4 regions of the Streptomyces sp. URMC 123 genome follow, and region 3 is predicted to be linked to each of the others. Evidence: riboswitches for the same ligand, from Rfam matches in the RefSeq annotation. Region 3 holds a riboswitch; each other region holds the start of a gene.
The links. A riboswitch is a leader RNA that binds a small molecule or an ion and turns the genes downstream of it on or off. The one in region 3 is predicted to bind cyclic di-AMP.

Region 1 (4,131 bases), on a different contig from region 3:
CGGGGTGCGCGGCCGGGTGTACGGGAATCTGTACCTGTCGGACCGCATCGACGGCCGGCCCTTCGACGCCGACGACGAGGCGCTGGTGGTGGCCCTGGCCGGCGCGGCCGGCGTCGCCATCGAGAACGCCCGGCTCTACGGCCAGGTCCGCTCCGGCGCCGAGCAGTTCCAGCGGCTGCTGCTGCCCCGGCTGCCCGAGCTGGCGCCGTTCACCTCCTGGGCGCTGTACCAGCCGGCGACGGACCCGGCCCTGCTGGGCGGCGACTGGTACGACGCGCTCGTGCTGCCGGACGGCGCCCTGGCGACCATCGTCGGCGACGTGGTCGGCCACGACGTGCGGGCGGCGGCGGCCATGGCGCGGCTCCGCAACATGCTGCGGGCCCTCGCCTTCGACACCGGCGCCGCGCCCAGCGCCGTACTGGCCCGGCTCGACCGGACCCTGGAGGCGCTGGGCGAGCCCGTGATGGCGACCGTGTGCCTGGCCCGCATCGAGCCCCACGAGGGCGGGTGGCGGCTGGTCTGGAGCAGCGCGGGCCACCCGCCGCCGCTGGTGGTCACCGCGCCGGGCGAGGCCGGCTACCCCGAGGGCGAGCCCGATCCGCCGCTCGGGGTCGACGCCGGCCACCGGCGGCTCGACCACCGGTGCCCGCTGCCCCCGGGCGCCACCGTGGTGATGTTCACCGACGGCCTGGTCGAGCACCCGCGCCGGGACCTCGGGGACGGCCTGCGGACGGTGGCCGAGGTGGCCGCGGCGCACGCGGACCGGCCGGTGGAGGAGCTGGGCCGGGCGGTGGTGGCCGCCCGGCCCAGCGACGGCCACGACGACATGGCGGTGCTCGCCCTCCGCGCGCCGGCGACGGCGGAGGGCCGGGGTCCTCGGAAGGCGGAGGGCCGGGGTCTTCAGAAAGCCGTTACACAAGGGCGCTAGGCTTCCCTCCGCCGAGGCCGGTGATCCTCATCGGGGGCACGTCAGGCGGAGGGCGGTCGACCGGCTCCGCGTCGAAGGAGTCGGCGAGGGGGCGGCGGCGGCTCGCCGCGGGCCGCCTCCCGCAGCAGCGGGCCACCTCCCGCAGAAGGGGACACGCCCGTCGGCCGGATGCCCGGAAAACCCCGCGTGACCTGTGGTCCAGCAGGTCAGGCCATGATCATTGCTTGGATGCGTTACGTCTCATGTCGTGGTTCGAATCATTCATCCTGGGGCTCGTCCAGGGGTTGACCGAGTTCCTGCCGATCTCCTCCAGCGCCCATCTGCGGCTGACCGCGGCATTCGCGCAGTGGGAGGACCCGGGGGCGGCGTTCACCGCCATCACCCAGATCGGGACCGAGGCCGCCGTCCTCATCTACTTCCGCAAGGACATCGCGCGGATCATCTCGGCGTGGTGCCGCTCGCTGTTCGACAAGTCGCTGCGCTCCGATCACGACGCGAAGATGGGCTGGCTGGTGATCGTCGGCTCGATCCCCATCGGTGTGCTGGGGGTCACGCTCAAGGACCAGATCGAGGGCCCGTTCCGCGATCTGCGGGTGACCGCCACCACGCTCATCGTCATGGGCATCGTCCTCGGAGTCGCCGACCGGCTGGCGGCACGTGACGAGAACGGCGGCCGACACCGCGCGGTCCGCGAGCGCAAGACGCTCTCCGAGCTCACCGTGCGCGACGGCCTCGTCTACGGCGTCTGCCAGGCGATGGCCCTCATCCCCGGCGTCTCCCGCTCCGGGGCGACGATCAGCGGCGGCCTGCTGATGGGCTACACCCGGGAGGCGGCGGCCCGGTACTCCTTCCTGCTCGCCATCCCCGCCGTGCTGGCCTCGGGCGGCTACGAGCTCAAGGACGCCATGAGCGAGGGCCATGTCGCCTGGGGCCCCACGGCCTTCGCCACGGTCATCGCCTTCGTGGTGGGATACGCGGTGATCGCGTGGTTCATGCGGTTCATCTCGACCAAGAGCTTCATGCCCTTCGTGGTCTACCGCATCCTGCTCGGCATCGCCCTGATCATCCTGGTGGCGATGGGCGTCCTGGAACCGGACGCGGGCCAGTCCGTGGGCTGACCCGTCGAGAAGCGGCTTCCGCCCCCCGCCCGTCATGGGCCGGGGGCGGCTGCGTTTCGGCCGCGGGCGGTGCACCGGGGCCGGTGCACCGGGGCTGGTTCGCAGGGCCGGTTCGCCGGGGCCGGTTCGCCCGAATCAGCTCACGCGGCCGTACCAGACGCTGTTGGTCCAGATCTTCTCCTGGCGCACGGTCTTGCCCGGCTTCGGCGAGTGCCAGATCGTGTTGTTACCCGCGTAGATGCCGACGTGGTAGACGTTCCGTCCGGAGTGGAAGAACACCAGGTCGCCCGCCTGTCGGCCGGAGGCGGGAATGTGGCGGGTCCGGTTGTACTGGGCGGCCGCCGTGCGCGGGAGGTTCTTGCCGGCCCGCTTGTAGGCGTACTGCGTGAGCCCCGAGCAGTCGAACCGGTTGGGGCCCGCCGCCCCGTACTGGTACGGGGCGCCCCGCTTGGCCGCGGCGGCCTTGAGCGCCGTGCCGGCCGGGCTCGCGGCCTCGGCGCCGCCGGACATCGCCGGGACGAGGACCGTCGCGGCGACGGCCGCGGTGGTGAGGGCGGCCGTGGCGCCGGCCCGGGACATGAGCGTGGGTATGTGCGTCCGCGCGGACATGGGTGAACCCTTCGTCATCCGCCTGCGAAAGATGACCTGTCGGGTTCGGGCTGCGAAGGTGCCCGGCCAATGCGTGGCTTCACCCCAAGGGCCACCGCTGTCGTGGCCCGTCGTGCTCGGGTCTCCCGCTCCTGCCAACTCGTCTGCGTCGGTCACGTCCGGGTGGTGGCAGGACTCGGCGTCCGCCCGGACGGCCCCGTCCCGACGACGGGGGCTTGAACGTCAGTCATGGATACTGCGCCATCAACCGATCGAATTCAGAGCCGAAACGGCCTTCTGTGAACATGTTCACTACTCATTCGGTCGGGCGTGTCCCGCCGGATTTCTCCCCATGAGGGCGGCTGTGCACCACTCCTGACCCCGGGTCACCGGCCGCCCCCGCCACGTCGTACGACGGCCCGCGCCCGCCCCCGTACTCCACCGGCAGTACACCCGGAGCCGACCGGCGGACGACGACAACGCGGCCGTACGGGAGGAAGGTTGTGGCATGAACGGCAACGGACGCCCTCGCCGGGGCCGGACATGAGCCCCCTCGCCCTCTCGGTGGCACTGGCCCTGCTCTCCGCCGTCGCCTACGCCGCCGCGGCCGTCGTGCAGGAGCGGCTCGCCGCCGGCTCCGCCCCGGGGTGGGCGCCGCTGCTGCGCCAGGGGCGCTGGTGGGCGTCGGTGGCCCTGAACGGCGCGGGCGCCCTGCTGCATGTGATGGCGCTGGGCTGGGGGCCGCTGAGCGTCGTTCAGCCGCTGGGGGTGCTGACCGTGGTGTTCGCCCTGCCCATGGCGGCCGTGTGGGTGAAGCGGCCGGTGAGCCGGGCGGGACGGTGGGGCGCCGTGCTGGTCACCGCGGGCCTGGCCGGGATGCTGCTGCTGACGGGCTCCGGCGAGTCCCGCCCCCTGACCGGCGCCGAGCAGCTGGCCGTGGCGGTGGGCACGCTCGGGGTGCTGACCGGGGCCGGGGTGACGGCGCGATGGGGGCGGCCCACGGCCCGGGCGGTGGCGCTGGCCTGCGCCTCCGGGGTGTCGTTCGGTGTGGCGTCGGTCTTCGTCAAGGCGGTGGTGGACGACTGGACGATCACCTCGGCCGCGGCCTGGCGGGGCGCGGCGCTGCTGGCGGAGCTGCCGCTGCTGGTCGCGGTCGCGGTGCTCGCGGTGACAGGGCTGGCCACGTCGCAGGCGTCGTACCGGGGGGCGGGGCTGACGGCGCCGCTGGCCACGCTCACCGTCGTCAACCCCGTGATCGCCTCCCTGATCGGCCTGGCGCTGCTGGACGAGGGCATCCGCTACGGCCTCGGCGGCGCGCTGCTGGTGCTGGCGGCGGCCGTGGTGACGGTGCTGGGGCTGCTGACGCTGATCCGTGAGACGGCGGCGGCGCGGGGCCGGGCCCGTACGGTGCCCCGGGCCGGCGGCGGGCCGCGGCGCCGGGAGCGCGCGCCCGAAGCCCCGCGCGACGCCGAGGCCGTAGCGGATGCCCTCGTCCAT
Region 2 (4,131 bases), on a different contig from region 3:
GTGCGCCGCGACCGTACGGCCGTCGCGGCCGGCTTCGGACTGCTGCGGCTGGCCGGCGCCCCCTCCCTCGGCTGGCTGGACGTGAAGACCTCCGGGGGCGTCGAGGTCCCCGACATCGAACGCGCGGTCGACGAGGAGCTGGCCCGTTTCGCCGCCGAGGGGCCCACCCCCGAGGAGATGGAGCGCGCCCAGGCACAGCTGGAGCGCGAGTGGCTGGACCGGCTCGCCACCGTCGGCGGGCGCGCCGACGAACTGTGCCGCTACGCCGTGCTCTTCGGTGACCCGCAGCTCGCCCTGACGGCCGTGGGCCGGGTGCTGGACGTCACCGCCGACGAGGTGCGCGCCGTGGCCGCCGCCCGGCTGCGCCCCGACAACCGCGCGGTGCTGGTCTACGAGCCCACCGAGGCCCCTAAGATCGCCGACTCCGCCGAGGAGCCGTCGGACGAGATGGCGTCCGGAGCCACTGTCGAGGCCGCCCCCGGCGGCACCACCGATGCCGGGTCGGGCCCCGCCGCCGACCGTGACGCGACGCAGGAAGAGGAGGCGGCCAAGTGAGCGAGACCGCTGCCGTGACCCCCACGATGACCTTCCACCCGCAGCCGCGGGGCGGCGTCGCCAAGCCGTGGGCCTTCCCGGCCCCCGAGCGCGCCACCCTGCCCAACGGCCTGACGGTCCTGCGCTGCCACCGCCCCGGCCAGCAGGTCGTCGCCGTCGAGATCAACCTCGACGCGCCGCTGGACGCCGAGCCCAAGGGCCTCGACGGGGTCTCCACGATCATGGCCCGCGCGCTGTCGGAGGGCACCGACAAGCACACCGCCGAGGAGTTCGCCGCCGAGCTGGAGCGCTGCGGCGCGACCCTGGACGCGCACGCCGACCACCCGGGCGTCCGGGTCTCCCTGGAGGTGCCGGCCTCCCGGCTCACCAAGGCGCTCGGGCTCCTCGCCGACGCGCTGCGCGCCCCCGCCTTCCCCGACGGCGAGGTCGAGCGGCTGGTGCGCAACCGGCTGGACGAGATCCCGCACGAGCTCGCCAACCCCGGCCGCCGGGCCGCCATGGCGCTGTCCCAGACGCTGTTCCCCGCCGAGTCGCGGATGTCGCGCCCCCGGCAGGGCACGCTGGAGACCGTCGAGCGCATCGACGCCGCGGCCGTGCGCGCCTTCTACGAGGCCCATGTGCGCCCCGCGACGACCACCGCGGTGGTCGTGGGCGACTTCTCCGGCATCGACCTCGACGCGGCGCTCGCCGACAGCCTGGGCGCCTGGACCGGCGGCACCGCCGAACCGCGGCCCGTGCCGCCGGTGACGGCGGACGACACCGGCCGCGTCGTGATCGTCGACCGCCCCGGCGCGGTCCAGACCCAGCTGCTGATCGGCCGGCTCGGGCCGGACCGCCACGACCGCGTGTGGCCGGCGCAGGTGCTCGGCACCTACTGCCTGGGCGGCACCCTCACCTCCCGGCTCGACCGCGTGCTGCGCGAGGAGAAGGGCTACACCTACGGCGTACGGGCGTTCGGCCAGGTGCTGCTGTCCGCGCCCGACGGCAGCGGGGCCGCCATGCTCGCCATCAGCGGCTCGGTGGACACCCCGTCCACGGCGCCGGCGCTCGCCGACCTCTGGAAGGTGCTGCGCACGCTCGCCGCCGAGGGGCTCACCGACGCCGAGCGGGACGTCGCGGTGCAGAACCTGGTGGGCGTCGCGCCGCTGAAGTACGAGACCGCCGCGGCCGTCGCGGGCACCTTCGCCGACCAGGTGGAGCAGCACCTGCCCGACGACTACCAGGCGCAGCTGTACGCCCGGCTCGCGGAGACCGGCACGGTGGAGGCCACCGCTGCGGTCGTCAACGCCTTCCCCGTGGACCGGCTGGTGACCGTACTGGTGGGTGACGCCTCCAGCATCGCGGAGCCGGTGCGGGAGCTGGGCATCGGCGAGGTCAGCATCATCAAGGGCTGACCCGCTCCGCGGCGCGCGTCCGTACGGACGGAAAGTCGACGACTGTACGGGTCGAAGCCGGTGCCCGTACGGACGGAAGGCCGGTGCCGTACGGAGCGAAGCGCGCGTCCGTACGGACCGAAGCCGGTGCGACGACCGTACGGACCCCCGTGCCGCGCGGTGAACAGGACGCATCTCGGCCCCTCTTGGGGCCCGAGGTGCGTCCTTTGTCCGTTTTATTGGAGAGGTTGCCCGTCTTTCCTGTGGCGTGCGCTACAAAAGCCCCGTTCTGTTTGCCGATTGAAAGACGAGCCGATTAGCGTCGGTCCGGCTGTTCGACCGAGCATCACAGTCGCACCCGCGACTGGCGGACAGTCATCGCCGAGTCCCCGCATGGCGCGAGCCAGGGGAGCCGGGGACCCAAACGTCCCTGGGGTGAATCGGGCGCCTTTGACGAGGGGCCCGTAGGAGACCTTCCTGCTCCGAACCCGTCAGCTAACCCGGTAGGCGAGAAGGAAGGAAAGGAGCACGCCACCCCATGGCGTTCACCCGTGCCACCGGGAAGCACCGCCGTCCGGGCCGTATGGCCCGTTCCGGCGCGAACATCGCGGGCATAGCCACCCTCGCCACCACCGGCGTCGTCGCCACCCTGGCCAGCCCGGCGGTCGCGGCGAGCGGAGAGGCGCCCTCGGTCGAGACGACCGGCCTCAACCAGGCGATCGTCATCGGTGACACGATGACCGAGACCATCGACGCCCAGGCCCAGACGCAGCAGCACATGGCCGACGAGGCCGCCGCGAAGGCGAAGGCCGAGGCCGAGGCCAAGAAGCAGGCCGAGGCGGAGAAGCGGCGCGCCGAGGCGCAGGCCAAGGCCGAGCGCGAGGCCCAGGAGCGGGCCGCCCGCGAGGCGGAGCGCAAGCGCCTGATGGCCTATGTGGCGCCCGTGGAGGGCTCCTACGTCTCCACCCAGTACAAGGCCTCCGGCGGCAACTGGTCGTCCGGCAGCCACACCGGCATCGACTTCCACGCCGCCTCCGGCACCACGGTGCGCTCGGTGGCCTCCGGCACCGTGGTCGAGGCGGGCTGGGGCGGCGCCTACGGCAACAACGTCGTCATCAAGCACGCCGACGGCACCTACACGCAGTACGGGCACCTGTCGTCCGTGTCCGTGTCCGCGGGCCAGACCGTCACCCCGGGCCAGCAGATCGGTCTGTCGGGCAGCACCGGCAACTCCACCGGTCCGCACCTCCACTTCGAGGCCCGCACCGGCGCCACCTATGGCTCGGACATCGACCCGATCGCCTACCTCCGCTCGCACGGCGTGAACATCTGATCTCTTCGAGGCTTCCTTCCGCCTTCCCCGAGGGCCCCGGCGCATGCGCCGGGGCCCTCGGGTTTCTCCCCGCCCCGCCGCGACCCTGGCCAGGACGCGTCGCGTTCCGGCCAAAAGATATGCATGAAATCACCGGCGCCATCGGAAATCGCGCCGCGCTGCCCTAGAGTCGCCGCAGCGAGGGAATTGGGTTCGTTTCGCGGTGAAGAATGTTTCCGGGGCGGCGAAAGGCGGAGGGCCGAAGAATGCGGAGTCGACGGTGAACGGCGACGCGGCGGGCGGCGGCATCCCCGCGCACGCGGTCTGCGACGCGATCCGTGACGACATCGTCTCCGGGGTCCACCCGCCCGGCGGCCGGCTGACCGAGGAGCTCCTCGCCCGCCGCCACGGGGTCTCCCGGGTGCCCGTGCGGGAGGCCCTGCGCACGCTGGAGTCCGAGGGCTTCGTCACCACCCGCCGGCACGCCGGCGCCTGTGTCGCCCAGCCGTCCGAGCGGGAGGCCGCCGACCTCCTGGACATCCGGGCGCTGCTGGAGCCGCTGGGCGCGGCACGCGCCGCCCAGCGGCGCACCGAGGCCCATCTGAAGGTGCTGCGCGGGCTGGTCCGGCTGGGCCGGGAGCGCGCCCGCCACGGCCGGCTGGGCGACCTGGGGGCGCTGGAGGGCTGGTTCCACGAGACGCTCGCCCAGGCGTCCGGCAGCCCCGGCCTGGCGGCGCTGCTGACCCAGACCCGCCGCAAGCTCGCCTGGGTGTACGCGGTGGAGGTGCCGGCCGGGGCCGCGGTGGCGGTACGGGAACGGGCCGCGGCGGCGGTACGGGTGCCGGCCGGGGCCGGGGCGGCGGTACGGGCCCAGGCCGCGCCGGCGGTACG
Region 3 (4,131 bases):
CCGTGGTGATGACGCTGGTGGAGCTGATCCAGGGCGCGCTGGTGACCGGCCGGGCCTTCGACATCGACGATGTCATCCTCAACACCGCCGGGGCGCTCCTGGGTTATCTGCTGCTCGGCCGCCGGCTCGGCCGGGCCGTCCACCCCCGGCGCCGCCACTGGTGGCAGCGCCGGGCCGAACGCCCCGACGCGAGTCGGCCGTGACCGCCCGAGCCGGCCGGGGACCGGTCCCGTCAGACGCTGACGCCGTGCGAGCGCAGGTAGGCGATGGGGTCGATGTCCGAGCCGTACGAGGGGCCGGTGCGCACCTCGAAGTGCAGGTGCGGGCCGGTGCTGTTGCCGGTGGAACCGGAGCGGCCGATCTGCTGGCCGACCGAGACCGACTGCCCGGCGGAGACGGAGAGCGCCGACAGGTGGGCGTACTGGCTGTACTTGCCGTCGGCGTGCCGGATCACCACCTCGTAGCCGTACGCCCCGCCCCAGCCGGCGGAGACGACCTGGCCCGAGGTGATGGCCTTGACCGAGGTGCCGGTGGAGACGGAGAAGTCCACACCGGTGTGGTAGCCGCTGGCCCAACTGCCGCCGGCGGCCCGGTAGGGAGTGCTGGGGCCCACCCGGACCGGCGCGGTGAAGCCGGTGGACCGGGACGCGACGGAACCGGCGGGCTTCGCCTTGTGCTGGGCGGCGGGCCGCTCGGCCTTCTTGCGGGCGACGGGCGCCTGGGGACGGGTTTGCGGGGCGGCCTGCGCCCGCCGGTCCGGCGAGCCGGCCTTGGGCGGGGTGGCGTGGCTGCCCTCGTGGCCGAGCGCCAGCCGCTGACCGGGCATGATCAGGTCGGGGTCGTCCCCTATGACCCGGCGGTTGGTCTCGTAGAGCCGCTCCCAGCCGCCCGCCACGCCCTGGTCCTGCGAGATCGTGGACAGGGTGTCGCCGGTGACGACGGTGTAGAAGGTGCTCCGCGCGGTGTCGGTGGGCGCCGGCGCCGGAGAGGTGGCGGGCCCCCGCTCCTGCTGGGGCGCGCTCCGCCGGGGCTCCGCCTTCCGCTCGGCCTTCGGCTGCTGCGCCGTCCGGCGCTCCTGGGGGGCGGCGGCCTGCCGGCGCTCCTGCGGGGCGGGGGCCGTGCGGGGCGCCGCGCCGCCGCGGGCGAGGCCCGCCTTGCCGGAGCAGACCGGCCAGGCACCCGGCCCCTGGCCCTTGAGCACCTTCTCGGCGACGGCGATCTGCTCGTCCTTGCTGGCCTGGTCGGCGCGCGGCGCGTACGCGGTGCCGCCGAAGGCCTTCCAGGTGCTCTGGGTGAACTGGAGGCCGCCGTAATAGCCGTTGCCGGTGTTGATGTTCCAGTTGCCGGTGGATTCGCACTCGGCGACCTTGTCCCAGGTGTCCACCGAGGCGGCGTCGGCCTGGGAGACCCCGATGAGCGGAAGGGCGATGCCGGCCCCGCCGGCGGCGGCCGTGAGGGAGGCACGCGATATGCGGCTGGGCTTGTACCGGCGATGACGTCCACGTGCAGGCATGGGCGATCTTTCCTCTCCTACGCCTGCGAGGTGAGCTGTCGGGTTCGGGCCGGAGTCGCCCGGTCGCTCGATACGGCGTCGCCGTCGCGCGTCTTCACCCCAAGCCGCCCGTGGCCACACGGTGCGGCGCCTACCTGGTTCCCCCGCTCCTGCCATGAGCATTGGTGTGGTCACCCCCCACCGGCGGCAGGATTCGGCGCTCCGGCGGATGATGCCCGCCCTTGGTCGATCGGCGGGACGGGCAAAAGAAATCACATTCAATTCGCCGCCACAAGAACCCGGAATGGGGGATTGCCGATGAACGCATTCCACGCTTCGGCCGGGGCGTCACTCTGCGCTCCGGATCTTCATCGCAGCGCGAAAAAGGGTCGGCCGCATGGCCCGATAAAGTCCGGATACGGCAAGGAAGTTGGCCGGAAACGATTCACCGGGGCATCGGGAGCGCCCCGAGGGGTGCGGTGGGTGTGAATTGCATCACGGAGGCACCAGGGGCGCGTTGCCCGGCGCATCCGCACACGCCCGGTTTGCCCGCTCCCGCACGGCGGTCGTGAACCGGGCGGCACGGGGGAAGAACGGGGAGGACATGAGCCGTGAAAGGCCCTCGGGCCGCGTCGCCGAAGTCCCGCCGCCGGGAGGTGCGCCATGCCGTCCGCACACCGTGAACGCCGCCGGGTGACCTGGTGGGTCGCCCTGCCGGCCGCGCTGGCCCTGATGGCCGTCGTCCTCGGACTGCTGCTGCTCGTCGCGTGGTTGCGCCTGTTGCCCGATGCCCTCGATCCGTTCGGCACCCGCACCGAGGACCGCACCGGTCCCGCGCTGCTGGAGTCCATCCAGGACATGAGCCGCTACGAGGCCGCCTCGGGGAACTTCCAGGTGGTGGTCGACCTGGACAAGGACGCGAAGTTCCTGCCCGACGCGGTGCGCGGCAGCCGGACGCTCTTCGTGGGCGCGGGCACCGTCGGCGCCCATGTCGACCTCGGCGGGCTGGGCGAGGACGCGGTGACCGTGACGGAGGACCGGAAGAGCGCCACCGTCACCCTGCCCCGCGCCCGGCTGGGCAGGGCGGCGCTCGACGCGGACCGGTCGTACGCCGTGGCCAAGGAGCGGGGCCTGCTCGACCGGCTCGGCGATGTGTTCTCCGACAACCCCAACGACGAGCGCGAGGTGCACCGGCTGGCGGTGCGGCACATCGAGGAGGCGGCGCGGGAGAGCGATCTGACGGACCGCGCCGAGCGGAACACGCGGACGATGCTGGAGAACCTGATCCGCTCCCTCGGCTATGAGCGGATCACCGTGCGGTTCGCGCCTCCCAGCGGGTGACAGGCCGCTGCACTGTTCCCCTCCCAGCGGGTGAGCAGGCCACTGCGCTGTTCCCCTCCCGGCGGTTCGGCGACCCGCCGCGCCGCGCCGCCCGCGCCGAACGGGCCGATGTCGTTCGAGCGCTCGCTCCGCCGAGCGCCCTACCGTGGCTCTGGCCGGAGCCGAACGACATACGGGACGTATCGGCCGTACCGGATGCGAGCGACGACGAGACGCAACGACGAGCGGGCGCGCACGGGCGCCCGGGACCGGAGGGACCGCCATGGGCAGCGCTTCAGGAATCGGCCGCCGCCGTCTGCTCACCCTGCTCGCCGCCGGGGCCGCCGGGGCGGGCGCCACCGCCGCCCGCCCGGGGGAGGCCAGGGGGGCCGGCGAGGGAGCCGCGCGCCCCGGGCCGGGCCCCGGGGGCGGCGCCCCGGACGGCCGGGCGCCGCTGCGCAGGCTGTTCCTCGGCGCCTACACCTCCGGCAGCGGCGGCGCCCCCGGCCTGGGCCTCGCCGGCTACGACCCGGACAGCGGCCGGATCGTGGGGACCGGGGCGCTCGACGGCGTGGCCGACCCCTCGTATCTGGCCCTCTCCCCCACCGGCCGCACCCTCTACACCGTCAATGAGCGCCGGCGCGGCGCCGTGACCGCCATCGCGCTCGACGCGGGCGGCTGGGAGCCGAGAGTGCTGGGCAGCAGACCGGCGGACGGCGGCCCCTGCCATCTGTCGGTCCACCCCGAGGGCCGCCATCTGCTGAGCGCCAACTACCGCTCGGGCAGCGTGACGGTGCACCCCGTGCTGGCCGACGGCGGTCTCGGGCCGCGCAGCGACCTGGTCACCCACACCAGCCCGGCGCCCGGCCCGGGGCAGAGCGGCCCGCACGCCCACCAGGTGGTCACCGCGCCGGACGGCCGGCATGTGCTCGCCGTCGACCTCGGCACCGACACGGTCTACGGCTACCGGCTCGACCCCCGGCGCGGCACCCTCACCGAACGCTCCCGGTCCGCGCTGCGTCCCGGGGCCGGGCCGCGCCAGCTCGCCTTCCACCCGTCGGGGCGGTTCGCCTATGTGGCCAATGAACTCGACGACACGGTGGTGGTGTGCCGCTACGACCCCGCCGAGGGCGTCCTCACCCCCGGCAGGCCCCAGCCCACCGGCTCGTCCGGGCCGGTCCGCAACTACCCCTCCCACCTGCTGACGACGGCGGACGGCCGGTTCCTCTACCTGGCCAACCGCGGCCACAACAGCGTCGCCTGCTTCGCCGTGGAGGCCGCGGGCGCCCGGCTCCGGCTGCTGGGCACGGTGCCGGTGG
Region 4 (4,131 bases), on a different contig from region 3:
AGGGACGGCGGCCCGGGCGGGGTGCTGTCGAACGTCTCCGGCAGGAACTCCTCGGGTCACGCCAACCTGTGCGGCACCGGCAAGGTGGCCCTGCTGAAGGACCGGACCTGCAAGAGCTACGACGGGAACGGGCGCGGTCACGACGGCGACCACTCGGGTCCCGCCGGCGGCGTCCTGTCCAACCTGCTGTTCGCCCGCAACGCCTCGGGGCACAGCAACAATTGCGGCAACGAGACCGTGGCGGTGCTGACCAGGACCACCTGCGTGACGGTGGACGAGTCGGGTTCGGCCCAGCACCGGGGCTGAGCGCGCGTCGCGGCCGGCCGGTCCCCGTGACGTGACGTCGTACGGGCGACCGGCCTTGCCGTACCCGCCGGCGCCGGCCGGAGCGGGCGGCTCGCCTCAGAAGTCGCCGCCGAAGCCTCCGCCGCCCCCGAAGTCGCCTCCGCCGAAGCCCCCGCCCCCGCCGAAGTCGCCGGGGTCGAAGTCCGCGCCGGAGTAGTCGCCGCCCTCGGGGCCGCCGGCACCGCCCCAGCCGCCGTCGGCGGCGTAGGCGCCGGGGGCGTGCATCATGCTGCCGAGCATGGTGCCCATGAGCAGGCCGGGCAGGATGCCACCGCCGAAGTAGCCGCCGGCCCAGGGGGCGTAGGCCGGGCCCGCGTCCCAGTACGGGCGGCGACCCGAGGCCGTCTCGACCGTACGGGACAGGGGCTCCTCGCCGTCCGCCAGCCGCGCCGCGTCCGCCGCGCAGACCGGGACCGTGCGCTCCGCGCCACCGGGCGGCGCCCATGTCGCGTCCTCGACCGAGGGGCCGTGCCGGGGGTCGAAGAAGCACGGCGGCCTGCGTTCGGGCAGCGGACGGCCCTCGCGGCGGGCGGCGAGCACGGCCAGGGCGAAGCGGCCCTCCTCCAGGGCCTCGGTCACGGCCCGCACGTCGTCCGGGTGGCGGGCGGCCGCCATGGCGGCCTTCGCGCGTTCGTAGGCGTCGAGCCCGCGCCCGTAGTCCTCGCGCATCGCGTCGTCCGCCTCGGGCGACGCCGGCTGGAAGTCCAGCCGGTCGAGCTCCTCGCCGAAGGCGGTGATGTCCTCGTCGACGACGGTCCGCAGGCGCTCCAGCTGGGCCCGTTCCTCCTCGGCCCGGCGCTTCTTGCTCCGCTGATGCATCAGGAACGCTCCGCCGCCGCCCGCGGCGAGCAGGGCGACGAGCGCCACTGCGGCGCCGGCGCCGAGGCCGCCGCCGGAGGAGCCGCTGTCCCAGGAGGACGGCGCCCGGCCGTTCGCCTGCCGGAGCGCGTCGTCGACGAAGCTCTCCAGCTGGGCCGCGGCGTCGCCCGGGTGGGACCGCCCGACCTCGCCGGTGAGGTTGCTGACGGCGTTGCGCGGCATCACGCGCGGATCGGCGCCCGCGCTGAAGCGGTCACCGAGCTGGACGGCGTACACGCCGGTGATCCCGGTCTTGGCGCGCAGGTCCTGGAGGAGCGTGCCGGGCGGGTACTCGGGCGCGGTGGGCAGCACGGCCACGAAGACCGGCTTGCCCGCGTCCTCGATCTTGTCGGCGAGGGCCTTGGCGCGGTCCGGTGGGAGTCGGTCGGACGCCCGCGGGTCGACGTAGACGGGCCCGTCGTGCAGGGCGTCCGCGGCGGCGTCGAGGCCGTCGGCCGCGCGGGCGCTCGTGGTGGTCGCGGCGGCCGCCATCAGCAGCGCCGTGAGGAGTGCGGCGAGAAGGGCGAGGGGACGCACCCGTATCCGCCGCGCCTGCCGCCTCCGCGGCCGGCGCGCCGATCGGCTGCCCGCCCGGCGCGATGCGCTGGTCATATGTACGACGCTACCCGATGCGCGCCGTTTATCCGCAGGGTGCGGGCGTCATCGCTTCACGGGGTGAGCGTGGGGATGCGCCGCGTCATCGCCCCCGAAGGGAGGTCCCGGGCAGGGGGGCCGCGGAGGCGCGAGCGGGGCGGGCCGCATCGCATAACAACTGATGAACGATCAGATGAAGGCAGGTTTGACGAGGGGGGATCAGTTCGGGCGCATAGATGGGGAAATGGCCGGAGAAGGTCACCTGTCGGTTCGCAATGATCAAGCTGCGCGGCTTGGAAAGAAGTGACTCTTTCTATTAACGTTCGATAACGCAGTGCGGTCGTCCCAGCTGCCACAAGAGGCGGCACCGTGCGCCGTCGCCGAATCCCGCACCACGAGGAACCGGGGAACCACCACCCTGGGGTGAATCGGTGCCTCCACCCGCCCATGGGCCCGTCCAGGCGCCCATGGACCACGGATCACAGCTCGCGGCCCCGCGCCGCGTCACGATCACGGGTCGCCGTCGTGGAGGAGCCGTAGGAGACCTTCCTGCTCCGAACCCGTCAGCTAACCCGGTAGGCGAGGAGGAAGGAAGGAGAGCGCCCGCATGGCGCCCAACACCCCCACCGGTTCGGCCGGATACCCCGGATTCGTCGCCGAGCCCCCGGCCGGCGGCGGCGAGGGCGGCACCTGGAACCCCACCGCGGAGTCCGTCGCCCCGGTCCGCGGCCGCCATCGCGTGGTCAAGCAGCGCGGCGGCTCGATGGCCCGCAGCTCGGCCGTGCTGGGTGTCGGCGTCATCGCGGCGGTCGGCGCCGGCGGCATGGCCACTGCCAAGGAGCGGCCCCCGGTCTCCATCGCCGTGCCCGACCTCTCCCGGGTCGTGAACCAGCTCCCCGACGCAGAGTCCCTGCCGGGCATCGGCTCTCTGGTGAGGGGCGACGCCGCCGCCGAGGGTGCCACCGCGGGGGACGCGGGCACCGCGCGGCAGGCCGCCGCCCCGCTCACCCAGGCCGGCCTGACCACGGCCGAGGCGGAGCAGGGCACCGGCGCGGGCGAGGCGCTGCGCGCCCGCATCATGCGCCAGGCCGAGCAGCAGCAGTCGGCGGCCGACGCCGCGGAGCGCACCGCCGCCGAGCGCGCGGCGGCCACGTCGGCGGCGGCGGAGGCCGCGGAGACCGCCCAGGCGCAGGCCGAGGCGGAGGCCGCGGAGGAGGCGAAGCGGAAGAAGGCCGCGGAGGACGCCCAGGCGCAGGCCGAACGCGCGGGGGGCGGCGGCGAGGAGGACGGCGGCTCGGGCGGCTCCGGCGGTTCGGGCGGCGGTGACGAGGACGGGTCCGGGGGGACGGCCAAGGCGTCGGGCGGCCATGTCGCGCCACTGGCCTCGTACACCCTGACCTCGACCTTCGGCGAGTCCGGTTCCATGTGGTCGCGCAACCACACCGGCCAGGACTTCGCCGCCCCGACGGGCACCCCGGTCAAGGCCGTGCACGGCGGCACCATCACCCAGGCCGGCTGGGCGGGCGCGTACGGCTATCGCATCGTGCTCACGCTGCCGGACGGTACGGAGATCTGGTACTGCCATCTGTCGTCGATGACGAAGACCTCCGGTTCGGTCGGGGCCGGCGAGACCATCGGCCGGGTCGGCGCCACGGGCAATGTCACCGGACCGCATCTGCACCTGGAGGTCCGGCCGGGCGGCGGCTCGCCCGTCAACCCGCTGTCCTGGCTGCGCGGCCACGGCGTCGACGTCTGAGCGGGCGGCTGCGGGGGCCATAACCGGAACGTGCCGGGGTCCGCAACCGGAACGGATTTCGCTGGGCAGCGGGCCGCCGCCGGGCCCTCTCGTAAGGGCCGCGTCCGCCGAACACCCCGTACGGGAACGGGAAACCCGTGGTCGCGGCGGTGCGTTTGCGGCCGTACATCGCATGCATGAGCCTTGGTCGTACGGGAACCCGCTTCGGCGACTTCCGCGACGAGGAGGGTGCGATGACGACCGCCGCTCACCGAGAGGATCACGGGGAGGACCAAGGGGACTGCCGGGGAACGGGGCGCATCGTCCCCAAGGCGGCCCAGGGGAGAGACCAGGGCCCGGCCCCGGCCGGAGACGCGCCGAGGGGACCGGGCGACGACCCCGGGGGCAGGGGTGAGGGCGGCCCCCGAATAGCCGAGGGCTCCCGACCGCCCGCCGCCGAGACCCGCGCCGCTGATCCGCGCGCCGCCGAGACCCGCGCCGCCGAGACCCGCGCCGCCGAGACAGCCGAGGCACCCGCCGTCGCGAAAACCGGCCCCGAGGCACCCGCCGCCGAGACACCCGGCGCCGACCTCGGCACC

Region 1: linked by a shared signal. The riboswitch ahead of ACSNOD_RS03335 (C40 family peptidase) and the one ahead of ACSNOD_RS06880 (transglycosylase family protein) in region 3 are both predicted to bind cyclic di-AMP.
Region 2: linked by a shared signal. The riboswitch ahead of ACSNOD_RS17430 (M23 family metallopeptidase) and the one ahead of ACSNOD_RS06880 (transglycosylase family protein) in region 3 are both predicted to bind cyclic di-AMP.
Region 4: linked by a shared signal. The riboswitch ahead of ACSNOD_RS26580 (M23 family metallopeptidase) and the one ahead of ACSNOD_RS06880 (transglycosylase family protein) in region 3 are both predicted to bind cyclic di-AMP.

The regions. Positions count from the first base shown of each region.
Region 1 covers NZ_JBPQTV010000012.1:3-4,133, reverse strand. Annotated here, with positions in the region: gene ACSNOD_RS03345 (PP2C family protein-serine/threonine phosphatase) at 1-928, shown strand, start outside; gene ACSNOD_RS03340 (undecaprenyl-diphosphate phosphatase) at 1,171-2,046, shown strand; gene ACSNOD_RS03335 (C40 family peptidase) at 2,182-2,655, opposite strand; cyclic di-AMP (ydaO/yuaA leader) riboswitch at 2,659-2,813, opposite strand; partial or broken gene ACSNOD_RS03330 (DMT family transporter) at 3,178-4,131, shown strand, end outside.
Region 2 covers NZ_JBPQTV010000137.1:8,926-13,056, forward strand. Annotated here, with positions in the region: gene ACSNOD_RS17420 (M16 family metallopeptidase) at 1-555, shown strand, start outside; gene ACSNOD_RS17425 (M16 family metallopeptidase) at 582-1,949, shown strand; cyclic di-AMP (ydaO/yuaA leader) riboswitch at 2,298-2,452, shown strand; gene ACSNOD_RS17430 (M23 family metallopeptidase) at 2,467-3,261, shown strand; gene ACSNOD_RS17435 (GntR family transcriptional regulator) at 3,548-4,131, shown strand, end outside.
Region 3 covers NZ_JBPQTV010000031.1:27,956-32,086, reverse strand. Annotated here, with positions in the region: gene ACSNOD_RS06885 (VanZ family protein) at 1-203, shown strand, start outside; gene ACSNOD_RS06880 (transglycosylase family protein) at 233-1,513, opposite strand; cyclic di-AMP (ydaO/yuaA leader) riboswitch at 1,519-1,684, opposite strand; gene ACSNOD_RS06875 (DUF4230 domain-containing protein) at 2,156-2,833, shown strand; gene ACSNOD_RS06870 (lactonase family protein) at 3,096-4,131, shown strand, end outside.
Region 4 covers NZ_JBPQTV010000338.1:1,314-5,444, forward strand. Annotated here, with positions in the region: gene ACSNOD_RS26570 (hypothetical protein) at 1-306, shown strand, start outside; gene ACSNOD_RS26575 (hypothetical protein) at 403-1,695, opposite strand; cyclic di-AMP (ydaO/yuaA leader) riboswitch at 2,166-2,394, shown strand; gene ACSNOD_RS26580 (M23 family metallopeptidase) at 2,405-3,553, shown strand.